Regions from separate parts of the Mesorhizobium sp. M0058 genome, predicted to be linked through region 1. Evidence: predicted binding sites of a transcription regulator. Region 1 holds the regulator's gene; the other holds the start of a gene.

Region 1 (8,007 bases):
GATGGCCGTGCCGAATTTTTTCGAGGTCCGCAATAAACAATGACAGGGCTGCCGGCGTCTGCCAATATTTGGCTGGTGCCGTCGAACGCCGTCACTATCATGAGGCGCGAGGAGGCCGGGAGGAAACAAATGTCGGTTGGAATCCGCCACGACGATCTGCGCCGTCGCAACCGTGCGATGGTGATTTCAGCCGTGCGCCGGGCCGGCCAGCCGTCGCGGACCGAGATTGCGGCGACCACCGGCCTCAGCCACTCGACCATATCGGCAATCTCGTCTGATCTGATTCAAGAAGGCATCCTGATTGAAGGCAAACCTGGCGAGACCGGCGCACTGAAACGCGGCCGGCCGCAGGTGGGCCTTGGTCTCAACCCGGAAGCGGCGGCGGTGATGACCGTCGTGCTGTCGCTCAATTTCCTGTCCGTCACCGTCATCGACTATGCCGGCCACGTCGTCGCCGAGGAACAGCGCCGGCTGGACACGCTGACCAAGCCGCGCGACGAGCTGATTGGCGAATGCGTAGCAATCGTCCGGCGGCGGCTTGAGGATCCCGACCTCGATGTCCAGAGCATCGCCCGCATTGCCATGGGCATCCAGGGCATCACCGATTCGCAGGCGCGCGCCATGCTGTGGTCGCCGATCACGCCACTGACCGACATTGCCTTCGCCGACATGTTGGAAGCGGAATTCGGCATTCCTGCCACCATGGAGAACGATTGCAACATGATGGCGGTGGCGCTGCAATGGCGCCAGCCCGAGCGCTACCGCGACAATTTTATCGCCATCCTCTTATCGCACGGCATCGGCATGGGCCTGGTGCTGAAAGGCGAACTGTTCACCGGCACCCATTCCTCGGGCGGCGAGTTCGGCCACATGATCCACCGTCCGGGCGGCGCGCTCTGCCGCTGCGGGCGGCGCGGCTGCGTGGAAGCCTATGCCGGAAACTACGCCATCTGGCGCAGCGCCAAAATGATGGGCGAGGATGCCGAGCCGGTCGATATCGGCGACGCTGATATGCGCGCACTCGCCGCGCGCGCCCGCGAAACCGACGGCCCGGAGCGCGAAGCCTATCGCAGGGCCGGCGAGGCGCTCGGCTTCGGCCTCGGCAGCCTGTTTGCGCTGATCGATCCGGCACCCGTCGCCATGGTAGGCGTCAGCGCCGCCGCCTTCGACCTGATCGAACCGGCATTGCGCGAAGCGATCGCCCAGACCGCCGGCGGCCAGCACTCGAAATCGATCTCCTTCGACACCGAGCCCAACGAGCTGCCGCTGATCCGCGAAGGCTGTGCCATGCGCGCGCTCGGCTTCGTCGATCAGGAGATTTTCGCGCCGGGCATTCAGGCCAAATCCGGCAAGCATGTCGCCTGAATGGCCGGCAACGGCGCGACGCGCAGCATCCTAATCTTCCCTGATCGCGTAGCCGGCGCCGCGAATGGTACGGATGACATCCGGCATGCGGCCGTTGTTGACCGCTTTGCGTAAGCGCCCGACATGGACGTCGACGGTTCGCTCGTCTATATAGATCGTCTCGCCCCAGACATTGTCGAGCAGTTGGCTGCGCGAGAACACGCGGCCGGGATGGCGCATCATGAATTCGAGCAGCCGGAACTCGGTCGGTCCGAGCCTGATCTCGCTCTTCTTGCGGTAGACCCGGTGCGATTCTCGATCGAGCACGATGTCGCCGACCTTGAGCACGCTCGACAGCACTTCCGGCTTGGCCCGGCGCAGCAGCGCCTTCACGCGCGCCATGAACTCCGGCGTCGAGAATGGCTTGACCAGATAGTCGTCGGCACCGGTGGACAGGCCGCGCACGCGATCGCTTTCCTCACCGCGCGCGGTCAGCATGATGATCGGCAGCCGCTCGGTTTCGGGCCGCACTCTAAGCCGCCGGCAGAGCTCGATGCCGGAAACAGCGGGCACCATCCAGTCGAGCACCAGGAGATCGGGCACGTTTTCCTGCAGGCGGATCTCGGCTTCGTCGCCGCGTGTCACCACCTCGACCTGATAGCCTTCGGATTCGAGGTTGTAGCGGAGGAGCACGCCCAGCGGCTCCTCGTCCTCCACGACCATGATGCGTGGCGCGATCATAGGCAGTTCACCCTCATCAGGCCGGCGTGGCCATCGCCGTCTCGTCCTGCTTCGGACGATTGGCGGGCAATTGCTGGCCGGTCAGCACATAATACGCATTTTCGGCGATGTTGGTGACATGATCGCCGATGCGCTCAAGATTCTTGGCGCAGAACAAGAGATGCGTGCAGGCGGTGATGTTGCGAGGGTCTTCCATCATGTAGGTCAAGAGCTCACGAAACACGGACGTGTATTTGACGTCGATGCGCTCGTCGTCATTCCTGAGTTTTGCAAGCGCTGCCGCATCGGTGGCGGCATATTCCTCGACGACGCCTTGCACCTGGATCAGCACCAGTTGCGCCATGGCATCGATGGAGTGCGAGAGGTCGCGCGGCGTGACGCTCAAGCCCACGGTGCCGACGCGTTTGGCGATGTTCTTGGCGAGGTCGCCGATGCGCTCGAGGTCGCCCGCCATGCGGATCGAGCCGACCACGGCGCGCAGATCGTTGGCCATCGGCTGGCGCTTGGCGATCAGCGTGATGGCGCGGTCGTCCAGTTCGCGCTGGCGCGCATCCATGATGGCGTCGTCGGAAACGACACGCTGTGCCAGCGCATTGTCCGAATTGAGCAGCGCCCTGGTCGAGCCGCTGACCATCGAGCCTGCCAGATCGCCCATGTCGCGGATCAGCTTGCTGATCTGCCCGAGCTCTTCATCGAAGGAGGCGACGGTATGTTCACCCATGATCTTGGTCCTCGTGCCTGAAAATTCACCCGCCGGACGGCTCAGCCGAAGCGGCCGGTAATGTAGTCCTGGGTGCGCTTGTCGTCGGGGTTGGTGAACATCTTGTCGGTGGCGCCCTCCTCGACGAGATAGCCGAGATGGAACATCGCCGTGCGCTGCGAGACGCGCGCCGCCTGCTGCATCGAGTGGGTGACGATGACGATCGTGTAGTTCTGGCGCAGTTCGTCGATCAGCTCCTCGACACGGGCGGTGGCGATCGGATCGAGCGCCGAGCAGGGCTCGTCCATCAGGATCACCTCCGGCGACACGGCGATGGCGCGCGCGATGCACAGGCGCTGCTGCTGGCCGCCGGACAGGCCGGTGCCGGGCTCCTGCAGGCGGTCCTTGACCTCGTTCCAGATCGCAGCCTTCTTCAGGCTCTGCTCGACGATCTGGTCCATGTCGGACTTGCGCTTGGCCAGCCCATGGATGCGCGGGCCGTAGGCGACGTTCTCGTAGATCGACTTCGGGAACGGGTTGGGTTTCTGGAACACCATGCCGACGCGGGCGCGCAGTTCGACGACATCGATGTTCTTGTCGTAGATGTCGTCTTCATCGAGCGTGATCTTGCCGGTCACCCGCGCCGAATCGATGGTGTCGTTCATGCGGTTGAGGCAGCGCAGGAAGGTCGACTTGCCGCAGCCGGACGGGCCGATCAGCGCCGTCACCTGGTTCTGGCGGATGTCGAGATTGACGTCGAACAACGCCTGCTTCTCGCCGTAGAAGACGCCGACCTTGTCGCCGCGCATCTTGATGACTTCGTTCGACTTGGCGTTCATTTTGTCGCCCACTGCATTCTCAAGGGACTGTTCGGTCATGATGTTCATACCAAATTGCCTTTTTTCTACCAGCGCCGCTCGAACCGGCGCCGGAGCACGATCGCGGTGATGTTCATGGCCATGAGGAAGACGAGCAGGATGATGATGGCGCCGGACATGCGCTCGACAAAAGCGCGCTCAGCCTCGTTTGCCCACATATAGATCTGAACCGGCAGCGCGGTCGCCGGATCGAAAGGCGTCGTCGGATAATCGGCGACGAAAGCGACCATGCCGATCAAGAGCAGCGGTGCTGTCTCGCCGAGCGCACGCGCCAGGCCCATGATGGTGCCGGTAAGGATGCCTGGGGCGGCAAGCGGCAGGATGTGATGGAACACCATCTGCATCTTGGAGGCGCCGAGACCTAGGGCCGCCGAGCGGATCGACGGCGGCACCGCGGCGAGGGCGGCGCGCGTGGCGATGATTATGGTCGGCAATGTCATCAAGGTCAGCACCAGGCCGCCGACGAAGGAAGCCGAGCGCGGCATGCCGAGGAAGTTGATGAACACGGCAAGGCCAAGCAGACCGAAGACGATCGACGGCACCGCCGCGAGATTGTTGATGTTGACCTCGATCAGGTCGGTGAAGCGGTTCTTCTTGGCGAATTCCTCGAGATAGATCGAGGCGGCGACGCCGATCGGCAGCGCCAGCAACAGCACGATCACCATCATGTAGAACGAGCCGATGATCGCCACGCCCATGCCCGACGTTTCGGGCCGGCTGGAGGCGCCATAGGTGAACAGGCCGGTGTTGAAATGCTCGGCCATCACGCCGTCGGCTTTAAGCTTGTTCATCCAGTCGATCTGCTGGTTGGACACCTTGCGGCGCGCTTCATCGACGCCGAGGTCGATCTGACCCTTGAAGGCCGAGTCGAGGTTCGCGGCAGCCAGGATGTCGACGTCACGCGTCCTGCCGATCACCGACGGATCGGCGGAGACGATGTCGCGCAGCTGGACGCGGGCGCCTTCCGACAGGAAGCCCCTGAGCTTCAGCATCATCGGCTTGTTGGCCGGATCGATGCCGAGCTTGGCCACCAGCGCGTTTTCGGCGAGCTTGGGATAGTTCGCCTTGATCAGCACATTCGGGTCTGTGGCACGCTTGTTCGAGGGGTCGATGACCTTCTCATCGAAGGTGATCGGAAGCGTCACCGTCGTCTGCCAGAAGGCGGTGTAGCCTTTCGAGACGATGGTGATCAACATGATGGCCAGGAACGCCAGGCCCACCGAGATCGCAATCACGCCATAGATGCGGAACCGGCGTTCGGCGGCATAGCGCGCCTTCAGCCCGATGTCGCGGCGCGGACGCGCGACGGCACCCGCCATCGTGTCCAGGGGGATGTCGGTCATTCGTACTGCTCCCGGTACTTGCGCACGATGTAGAGGGCGACGATGTTCATCACCAGCGTCAGCGCGAACAGCGTCAGGCCGAGCGCGAAGGCGACCAGCGTCTGCGGCGAGTTGAACTCGAGATCGCCGGTCAGCTGGTTGACAATCTTGACGGTGATGGTCGTCATCGCCTCGAACGGATTGGCCGTCAGATTGGCGGCGACGCCCGCCGCCAGCACGACGATCATCGTCTCGCCGATGGCGCGCGACGCCGTCAACAGGATGGCGCCGACGATGCCGGGCAGTGCCGCCGGCAGGATCACCCGCTTGATCGTCTCGGAGCGCGTGGCGCCGAGGCCGAGCGAGCCGTCACGCATTGCGCGCGGCACCGCGGTGATGATGTCGTCGGACAAAGAGGACACGACCGGGATCAGCATGACGCCCATCACCAGACCGGCGGTGAAGATGCTCTGGCCCTGGATGAAGGGCGAGCCGCCGGTGAGTGCCGCCGACAGGTCGCGCAAGAACGGTCCGAGCGTGACAACGGCGAAGATGCCGTAGACGATGGTCGGAATGCCGGCCAGCAGTTCCAACGCCGGCTTGACCACCGAGCGCACACCGCGCGAGGCATATTCGGACATGTAGACCGCCGACATCAGCCCGACCGGCACTGCGACCAGAAGCGCGACGGCGGCGATGTAGAGCGTGCCGGCGAGTAGCGGGATCAGGCCGAACTGACCCTGGCTGCCGCCGGAACCGGCGGCGGCGAAACGCGGATCCCACACCGTGCCGAAGAAGAAGCTCATCGGCGATACGCTCTCGAAGAAGGTGATCGTCTGGAACAGCATCGACAGCACGATGCCGACCGTGGTCAGGATGGCGATGGTCGAGGCCGCAAGCAGCCCCCACAGCATCAGCTTCTCGACATTGTTGCGCGCCCTGGCGCGCGGCGCGATCTGCCTCAGCGCATAGAAGGCGCCGGCGACCGACAGCGCGAAGGTCAGCACGGCGCCGAACAGGCCGAGCCGGTCCTGGACCTGGTTCGCCTCGACCGCGATCGGGATCATATAGTCCTGTGTGTCGCTGGCCAGTGCCACGCCCTTGGCGGCGAGCAGCGGCTGCAATTCGGCGAAAGTAGCGGGAAGTGCGGTATCGCCATCGAGCCGGCGCAGGCCCTTGGCCAGGCTCTTCACCATGCTGGCGTCGAGCGCTTCGCTGGCCACCTTTGTGTCGGCGGTGCGCTCGGGCAAAGCGGCATGGATGTGCCGGTCGAGATAGAAGGAAGAGCCGATATCCCAGACGGCGAGCAGCAGGACGGCAGGCAGGACCGCGAGCAGAAAGGCCCACCAGCCATGATAATGCGCGCGCGAATGCGGCTTGACCTTGCCGGTATCCTGCGCCGCTGCGCGCTGGCGGCCGATCACAAAAGCGACCACGCCTATGGCGATGACTATGGCGAGTACGAGCAAGGACGACATCACCCACCCCAGGGAAAATTCAGATCGCCGCCACCGTTGCGGCAAGCGGCGAAATCAGGGCGCGGATTTGGTCCGCGCCCTGATCCGGTCGGTTGATTACATCGTCTTTCCGGCGGCGAAGGCGTCGCGCTGGCCCTGACGTTCGGCGTCGGGAGCGGAAACCAGGCCGTACTGGGCGAGCGGGCTTTCCGGGCCGATCATCTGGTCATCAAGGAAGAACTCGACATATTCCTTGAGGCCGGGAACGACGCCCAGATGCGCCTTCTTGACGTAGAAGAACAACGGCCGCGACACGGGGTACGTGCCATCGGCGATGGTCTGCGTCGAAGGCACGATGCCTTCGACGGTAGCGACCTTCAGCTTGTCGGCATTGTTCTCGTAGAAGGCGAGGCCGAACACGCCAACGCCGCTCTTGTTGGAGTCGATGCGGGCCAGCGTCTCGGTGTAGTCGCCGTCAATGTCGACAGCCTTGCCGTCTTTGCGGATGGCGATGCAGGTCTTGCCGATTTCCTTGTCGTCGGCGATGCCGGCAGCCTTCAAAGCGGCCTTGTCGCAGCCGGCGTCGAGCAGCTTGGTCTCGAACACTTCACGGGTGCCGTGCTTCTCACCCGGGATATAGGCGGCGATATCCCAGTCGGGCAGCTTCGGATTGACCTGGTTCCACTTGGTGTTCGGGTTGTCGACCAGCTTGCCGTCGACCACCAGCTTGGCGGCGAGCGCCTTGTAGATGTCGGCGGGAACCAGCGCCCAGTCCGGACCCTTGATGTCGGTGGCAAAGACGATGCCGTCATAGCCGATGCGGACTTCCTGGACGTCCTTGACGCCGGCGTCGGCGCAGGACTTCAACTCGTCCTTCTTGATCGGGCGCGAGGAGTTGGCGATGTCGATCGTGTCTTCGCCGACGCCCTTGCAGAACTCCTTGATGCCGGCGCCGCTGCCGCCGGACTCGACCACCGGGGTCTTGAAGTTGGTGAAGGTTTCGCCGAACTGCTCGGCGACGATCTTGGCGTAAGGCAGCACGGTCGACGAACCGGCGACCTGGATCTGGTCACGCGCAGCGGCGACACCGGACGATGCGGCGAACGCTACCGCCACGGCCGATGCCGTAACGAGGAATTTCTTCATGTGGCCTGCTCCTGTTCGGAAGATGGTCTCTTGGCGCCCTCTTCAAACCGGCGCCCGCTGAGGCCAATAGCCTTCGATTATTACAGTCGCATGACAGTTTCGTGTCAGCCAGGTAACGTCGCACAGACGTCTTGTGGGCCGCACCCTTTAAGCCGGTTTGTGGGGATGGAAGTTGCCGCTGGAATCAGACGCTTGCGCGATTCGTGCTGGCATCAAGTCCCGGCACATCGCAGGCCGCGATGCCGAGAAAGAAAAACCGGACGGGAGCGCGTTGCCCGTGGCCAGAGCGAATCTTGGCCGAGCCATCGCCAAAAACAGGTCCGTTGGGGTAGATTCGACGCTGTTTCTTGTCGGCGGTCGCTTGCTCCCGCCCGTAACTGAATGAGCGGTTTCGTCGCGACCATTGTCTTGACTGGGCG
Region 2 (8,007 bases), on a different contig from region 1:
GGGTGTTCTGCCGCAGCCACTTTTTCCAGGCTGCCTCAGTGCCGTTGAAGACGTTGATATCGGACTTGCCGTTCATGCCGGGCACGATACCGGTTCCGGTGTATTGCCAGAAGGTGAAAGGGTGGCTGCCGTACCTCTGGCGGGGGTGGCCGGCCACCGAGCGCAGCCAGTAGGGATAGCCGCGGAAGGTCGCAAGGTCGTTATCGTCGAAGAAGTCGACCGAGGTGTAGATGATCGGCTTCTTGCCATAGTGCCGCTCGATCATCTCGAGAAAGGTGGTCATTTCGGCCCGCACCGTCGCTGAATCCGGGCGCAGCCGGCAGGTCGGCGATTGCGGGTTCCACTCCATGTCGAGCACCGGCGGCATGGCCGAGCGGTCGACGGGCACGTTCTGGATGAACCAGCGCGCCTGGGTGGCGGCAGGCGTGCAGAAATAGAAGAAATGGTAGGCCGCGCGCGGAATGCCATTGGCCTTGGTGCGCGACCAATGCTCGTTGAAATACTCGTCGAAACGGTCGCCGCCCTCGGTCGCCTTGATGAAGGCGAAGGAGATGCCGCTGGCCTTGGCCGTCGGCCAGTCGACCGAGGTCTGGTATTTGGAGACGTCGGTGCCGTGAACGGCATAGTTCCAAGGCGCGCCGCTATCCCATTCATGCGGCTTGGAGTCTTCGAAACGCGGTGCGCGCACGGCAACCGTCGGGCTGCTGGATGGCGACATCGAGGGCACGAGATCGCCGGCGGTCGAGCAGGCGGCCAGCAGCGTCAACGTGATGAGGGCCGCGAAACGGCGCATCGCATTTCCCGAGCCGGAATCAGCCGGTCGCTGTTGGGTTGTCGTTGCAGGTGCCCCTCAGGCGATCGCCCCACAGCATCGCCTGATACGCTATTTTCGTGCATGTCGTTGTTCCAAAACCGCTGCGCACTTTTGGGCGACGTGCACCAGTGATCGCCGATCATGGTTGATAACAGGTTGACGGCGCTCGACAAGAACACCGATTTTGCGGAAGCAATGGCGGCAAATCGATGACATAAATCGGGCCGCAAGCCACGGGCAGCGGAAAAGCAGGGACGGAAAGATGCGGATCGCCGTGAAGATCATCAAATGGCTGCTCGGCCTGGTCGTGTTGGCCATAGCCGCCCTGTTTACCTGGCTCTACGTCGCGCCGCCCGAACTGATCCGCGTCGGTTCCGGCTATTCCGCCAAGATTGTCTGCTCGAATGTTTTTATCGCCGGCCGTGATCCCAATGAGGTGCTTGCCATCGACGTGCAGGCGCCCGGCCATCCGCTTCTCAGGCTGATGAAGGTGTCGGTCGACAAGAACAGGGGGACCGTCTCGGCCGGGCTGCTTGGCTTCCTCGGCAAGAGCGTTGCTGTTGCGCGCGCCGGCCTGGGTTGCGCCTCGGTTCCTGATGGCGACGTCGGCAAGGCACGGCGCACGTCAATCCCTGCCGAGGCGTCGGCGGCCACCAAGGGCGATCTGTGGCCCGAGGGAGATCGAGTCGATGCCTCGCAAAATCCCGAAATCAACAAGATCCTCGACGGTGCGGCGATGACCGGCATCGGCATGCGCGCCGTGGTGGTGGTCAAAAATGGCCGCATTGTTGCGGAGCGTTATGGCGACGGCTTTTCGGCGAAAACGCCGCTGCTGGGCTGGTCGATGACCAAGACAGTCAACGCCGCGCTCGTCGGCACGCTGGTCAAGGACGGCAAGATGGCGGTGACCAATCAGGGCCTGTTCGGCTCATGGAAGGCGGACGGCCGCGCCGCCATCAGCCTTGCCGATATGATGGCGATGTCGAGCGGACTCGAGTTCAACGAGGATTATGGCGACGTTGCCGATGTGACGCGCATGCTCTACCTCGAACCGGATATGGCGGGCTTCGCCGAGGCCAAGCCGCTGACCGGCGACGTCGGCAAGGTCTTTTCCTATTCGAGCGGCACGGCGGTGATGCTGTCGCGGCTGTGGCAGGATGCTATCGGCGACAAGGACAAGGCGCTGATGTGGCCAAGGGCAGCGCTGTTCGGGCCGCTCGGCATGCAAAGCGCGGTGCTCGAAACCGACGAGGAGGGTACCTTTGTCGGCTCATCCTACCTCTATGCCACGGGGCATGACTGGGCGCGGTTCGGCCAATTCCTGCTGCAGGGCGGCGTCTGGAACGGCAACCAGATCCTGCCGGCCGGTTTCGTCGACTGGATGCGCGAACCGGCACCGGCCTCGAAAGTCTACGGCAAGGGGCAACTTTGGATCGAAGCCCCGGGGGACGAAGGAAATCCCGGCGCCGGCGTCGCCGCCGGCCTGCCCAACGATACCTACTGGATGGAGGGCCATGACGGCCAGACGGTCGCCATCATCCCGTCGGAGCAACTGGTGGTGGTGCGGCTGGGGTTGACGCCGGCCAAGCTCGGCTACCGGCCGCAGGTGATGGTCGGCGCGCTGATGAAGGCACTGCGCTAGCTCCCTTTACCCTCCCCTTGATGGGGAGGGTCGGCGCGTAGCGCCGGGGCGGGGTGCCTGGCCACCCGCGCCTTCGGCGCGGCCTCCCCCATCGAGGGGGAGGTAAGAGTGCGCGATCTTGACGACCGCCAGCCAGGCATAGCCGCGATAAAGCGCGCGGAAACAGAAGCTTGCGCCGGTTCGCCGAGATTCCGATTCCAAGACTTCGCGCAATGATTCACGTGGCGTGACATGGAATTTCTTGAGCCAGCCGCGCAGCAATGTCCGGAACCAGTTGGGCAAGCCTTCCTGCTGGCCGAAATCGACGACATGCAGCGAGCCGCCGGGTGCGAGTGCCGCAAGGGCTGCTGAAACCGTCTTTTCCCAGCCGGGGATCATCGACAGCGAATAGGACACGAAGATGCGGTCGAAGCGCTCGATGCCGAACAGCGTCTTGGCGTCGAAATCGGTGGCGTCGCCGCGCGCCAGCACGACGCGGCCGGACAGGCCGTCGCGGCCGATCGCCTTGCCGGCGGTCTCCAGCATCTCAGCCGAGATGTCGAGGCCGTAGAGGCGGGCGTCGGGATAGCGGCGGGCGGCAAGCGCGATGTTGCGGCCGGTGCCGCAGCCAAGTTCGAGCACTCTGCCATTCGCCGGCACATCCAGCCGGGATATCATCTGGTCGCGGCCGAGCAGGTAATATTTGCGGGTCAGGTCGTAGATGTGGCGCTGCCAGCGGTAGACGCCGTCCATCAGTTCGGCATGGTCGGCCGGCGGCTCGCTCGCGCTCATGCCGCGCGCTTCACATAGAGGTGGAAGCCGCCATAGATGGCCGAGCGGTCGCGGGCCGAACAGTCGCGCGAGGCCTCGTCCTCGTAGGTCCACTGGTCGAGCAGCGAGATCGAGACGCGGCCCGGCAGCAGGCTGGGCTCGGCGGCGGTACGGAAGATGACTCGGGCGCCGACCGAGGCGGTGCGGGTGATCTCCGACCAAAGGGCATTGAGCTGGTCGTCCGTCATCCAGTCCTGCGCGTCGAGCAGGACGAAACGGTCGACGGTGCTTGCGTCCTTGCCGGCCAGAAATTCGATCAGATTGGCGTGGTGGATGCCGACGCTATCGACATTGTTGCGGATCGCCTTGTAGTTGGCCTCTTCTAGATAGGCGGGCAGGGCGGCCTCACCCGGATTGGGATAGCGACGGGCGAAGGCTTGCCAAGCGAAGTAGTTGTTCTTCAGCGGAAAATCGCAAGCGAGCTTTTCCAGCCGGGCCTTCAGCACGCTGGCCATCGAACCATCGCCCGAGGTGATCAGCGAATCGTACTGCGCCGGCGGAATGCCAAGGCCGAACAGCGAGGCCTTGCGCGAGGTAGCCCAGCGCAACAGCTTCTTGTCGAAGACCGGCGCCAGCTCTTCGTTGAAGAAGCGGCGCTGGTCGGCGAGGCTCTTCGACGCCATGAGACCGGCGGGATCGACGCCGAAGAATTTGGCGATGCGGTGGCCCATGGCGATGAACAGGCCGAGCAGGCCGGTCTGGTAGAAATTGCGGTCGAAGACGGTGATGCGCCGGCGGCCGCGCCAGCTGCGACGCTCCCAATAGTGGCGGCTGACCGGGTCGAGATGCGGCGCGATGAAGCGGTCATAGGCTTGCGAATTGTGGTTGGTGTCGGCGGCGCCGAAGAAACGGAACAGATCGCCCTGCGAGGGCAGATGCCGCACCGCCTCCAGCTTCATCCGGTTCAAGGCGATGTGGGCGGCGTTGAGGTCGACCGCATCGACGCGTTCAGGCGAGCGGGTGAGGTAGGCGAGGATGTTGCAGCCGCCCGACGCTATGGTGACGACGCGGTGGCCCTGGCCAAGCTGCATGGCCTCCATGTCGACTTCAGGGTCTTCCCAGATCTGCGGATAGACGAGACCGGAAAACAGAAGCGCAAACAGCCGTTCGGAAAGGCCGGCCTTCGACAGCGGGCGGTTCTGGTAGACGGCCTTTCCAACTTCCTTGCCGCGGCGAAAAACGAGATCCGAGGAGACGTCCGTCATGGCAAAGTGATTCCCCATTTGCTTTGCCGCAAGCGGGTAACTCAGGGGCATGACAGGCGGGTGACAGCCTGTTGACGCGAGTTCAGGCTGTAGCGCGCAAAATCGTTTGGCACCTCCGCGCAACTTCATTTGGCATCAGAAAGCTACTCTCGGCCGGCGGCCGCGATCAGCTTTCAAATACCGAGTTGCTTGAAGAACGCCTCGTTTCTCATTCGTGCGTCTTTCAGCACGTAGCGGTAGCTCAGCGCTTGAATGAATGCCTTATAGTCATCGTTATAGCCGTAGAACCCGCCGCCTCCGGGTAGCGGGACGTTGATCTGGGCCATCCTCAACCATTTTCGGAGATTGGGTGTTAGGTCCGCGATGATGTAGCAAAAGAACGGTGTGGTTTCCGAAATCTCTTGGATAAGGCCGCCAGACCGGTCCAGGACTTTGCCAGCGCGAAGCTCCTCGATATAGCCGTAGATCTGAGTGAATGGATTCTCGTCATCATTGTAGTCGTTTCGAACCGGCTTTTTAAATTCAATGATGACGACCGGTTGGTCAGTTCCTGGGCGGTGATAGGCAGTTCTGCCTCCGAACAGGAGAACGTCCGGCCGACTGCCTGAATCGCTCTCGGCCAAAAGGGTTTTCAGCTTTTTGTCCGAGGCCCAATGCTCATAGTACGTAAGTTTGTCATCGATGATCCAAAGGTTGTGCTTGTCGATATGGATTTCGCTATTCGTAACCCTCATAGGAACGACGAAGCTATGCAGAGCCTCCTCCGCATGCTGTTTCATTGTGCCGTCAGGCCGGTAGCCCAGCCTTCTTTCCAACAGGTCCAACACCACCTTTCTTCGTACCGTATAGTCCGCAAGCACTGAGAATTCTTGGGCTGTCAACCGGCTCACAATAGCTTGAACACCGCTTTGGACCGGATCTTCATCAGAGACTTTCTCTTTCGAGAGCACCTCGACCTTACGTTCAATGTCGCGGTTCTCCCGAAAATCGTACAATGCCAGATGCTGGTAGATTTGTTCGGAAGTGCGAAAATTGCGCGGGATTTTATCGGCCACGAAATCCCTGGGATTGCTCAGCAGATATGAAAAGCGAGGATATTTTTTGACCACATTTCGCAAGAGATCTGTTTGCTTGTCTATGACCCTGTCGAGTTGCGGGCCTAAGATAATTTTGATCTCAGCAAGTGCCCCCCTCTTTGTCAATTCGATGGTTTCCGCATCCAGGTCGAATGCTGTCCTTTCCGAATTCACAGCCTCATCCAGAAGGCTTCCACTCACAACGCCTGCATAGGCATAACGCTGTCCGTCGCGTTCGATATATGTCGCTAGGCCGAGCGCCAAGCCGATGTCGAAGGATGCTACCACTCGATCATGGGCCGCAAGATACAGCGTATGACTTACCTTGCCTTCGAGGACGCCCTGCCGAAGAAGATTGTGTTCAAGATGCAGCTCCTCGGTCTCAGAAACTGGGAAGTCGAGCTCTCCCAGTTCTACTCCTTGGGAACCCAAAAACTCGCCTAGATCGTAGCTCTCAGTCGCGGTCTCGATCGTTATGGACGGTTTCGCCTTTGAAACAAGGTAGGGTAGGAAGTGAGCCGCAATTTTCCGTAAAATGGTATCGGTGCGTGACGGCATATGTCGCGCATATTCCGGTTTCATTCGAATGAGCTTAACGACCGTGCCGATCTGGCCATCTGGAGCCGGCTTCACTGTGTGCTGTTGAATCGGTCTAAGGTTGTCCAGCAAAATGTAGAAGTGCCGAACATACAGTTCTCCGGCCAGCGCAAAGACGCTCGTGACCTCGGCGGAATCGAAAACTTTAAGCCAGGAGAGCCGGCCAACTCCTTTGCCACCACGCTTAGCTTTGTGATCGCTATCGTAGGTCCGAAAAGACGTGAAATTATCGTTGTCTAGGCCGATTCCGTTGTCTCTGATTTCAACGCTTGGAGCGCCATTATCCATGAAAATTGAGACGCCGATCCGGCCGCCTCTCACCCACTCCTGTAGGAAGCGATCTTGAACGGCGTGAATTGAATTATAAATTGCCTCGTAAAGAGGGACCAGGGCGTTTGAAGGCGTCGTCGGACCGAGCGCGAGGTTCTTGACCCGGCGCACCAAGTTTGACTGGAAAAGAAGCTCTTCGGTTTCTTCTAGCACGTCACCCTCCATGCATCCCTGGTATTCATCCCCGCTAGACCTCGTGACACCACAGCGTCTAGCCCGGCTTACCAGCTATAGGCCGCTGCGCCGGGCCTGTCCCGTTCCATTGAATGAACTGAGCCCGCGGCGGTCGTCGAGGTCCATACCCCGCAAGTCATGGCCGTTAAGGTGCAGCAGATCGAATGCGACGAAATAGAGGTCATGCTGGCGCAATTATCGACGGCGAGATCGTTGTCCTGAATGACGCAGGCTTGTCGGACTATGCTGCTCTACGCAAGGCCATCACCCGCCCCTTTTACCGGCGGGATGTTTGTGGCTATGGTGGATTATGCCTCCAAACGCTTCAATCTCCAGGTCCCCAAGCAGACGGTGAACCATCCGATATGGCCGAGAGATGGGCCTTGTCGTAAAGCATTTGAAGTCTGGACCGCGCTGCGTCCCCTTCATGACCCCATCGACCTGGAAGAGCTCTGACACCCAAGCCGACAAACTCATTAAATACGCCAACTCTTTCTTCCAACGTCTCGGCTTTAAGAAGCGAAAAAAGTTCAACCCTCAGTTTCTCCATTTCCAGTCGAATACCTTCCGCCCGGTCTGAGCCATTCCCGATGCTGTCCCGCATTCCCACAAAATTGCAGTACCTCATCAACAGCCGTATAAAACGCTCAGGTTCTGCTGTGCACTCAACAGAGCGGTTTTTCAGCGAGTTCGCAGCATGCGCCCACGACGAAGCGACGGCGTCGAGTTCAGCTCGCCGCATCTCCTTCACCGTCTCGGGCGAGACGATATTTTTCGTGCGGTCTGCAACCAGCGCCAGGAATCGCGCTGGCGCATAAGAGTAAAACAGCTGTCCAGTTTCTGCGAAAAATTCCTGCCTTAACTCAGGGCGCGGACCTACTGTCTTTCCGGACTGGATAAGCCACCAATCCTCCTTGGCGTCGTCTGTGATGAAGAGGATCGGTGCATTGGTCGATTTGGCCTTTTGCTTCATCTCGGCCCAAATGAGATAGTCGCCCGGTCGCTTGTCCATGTAGCCGGGAGGTATCTCGGCAGCTGCACGCCGAGTTCCCTCCTTAGCGCGACCCTCTATATCTTTGGGCTGATCGGCGACCTTTCCTTCAAATAGATCTGTCACAGCAGCAAACACGCCTTGGGCGTCGGGGAGCTCGCCGACGGCATCGTCAACCTCTTTCGCGAGGTGATCGAAGAACCCACCGATATTCTTCATCCCAGAACCAGCGGGCCACGGATCGTATCGACTGAAAGCGCTCACGAGAGATTCGACTTCCCCTTTTTTCGTCGCGAGCTTGTCCTTCAGTTTTCGATACTCGCCTCTGTTGGAACTGTCGGCCGAGCGCCAGTTCAACTGAAACTCCT

Evidence for each region. The regulator PhoB, encoded in region 1, activates phosphate uptake and scavenging genes when phosphate is short. The targets are predictions, from matches to a motif close to TGTCATNNANCTGTCAT.
Region 2: the regulator PhoB is predicted to act here: its motif matches at 4,532-4,548, upstream of NKJ75_RS11980 (BtaA family protein).

The regions. Positions count from the first base shown of each region.
Region 1 covers NZ_JAMYUQ010000008.1:1,277-9,283, forward strand. The annotation lists gene NKJ75_RS14850 (ROK family protein) at 130-1,365, shown strand; gene phoB (phosphate regulon transcriptional regulator PhoB) at 1,396-2,085, opposite strand; gene phoU (phosphate signaling complex protein PhoU) at 2,102-2,806, opposite strand; gene pstB (phosphate ABC transporter ATP-binding protein PstB) at 2,848-3,672, opposite strand; gene pstA (phosphate ABC transporter permease PstA) at 3,690-5,006, opposite strand; gene pstC (phosphate ABC transporter permease subunit PstC) at 5,003-6,463, opposite strand; gene NKJ75_RS14880 (substrate-binding domain-containing protein) at 6,560-7,588, opposite strand.
Region 2 covers NZ_JAMYUQ010000006.1:151,275-159,281, forward strand. The annotation lists gene NKJ75_RS11965 (glycoside hydrolase family 25 protein) at 1-793, opposite strand, end outside; gene NKJ75_RS11970 (serine hydrolase domain-containing protein) at 1,077-2,456, shown strand; gene NKJ75_RS11975 (class I SAM-dependent methyltransferase) at 2,463-3,227, opposite strand; gene NKJ75_RS11980 (BtaA family protein) at 3,224-4,522, opposite strand; gene NKJ75_RS11985 (ATP-binding protein) at 4,645-6,627, opposite strand; partial or broken gene NKJ75_RS11990 (ATP-dependent DNA ligase) at 6,754-6,840, opposite strand; gene NKJ75_RS11995 (PIN-like domain-containing protein) at 6,974-8,007, opposite strand, start outside.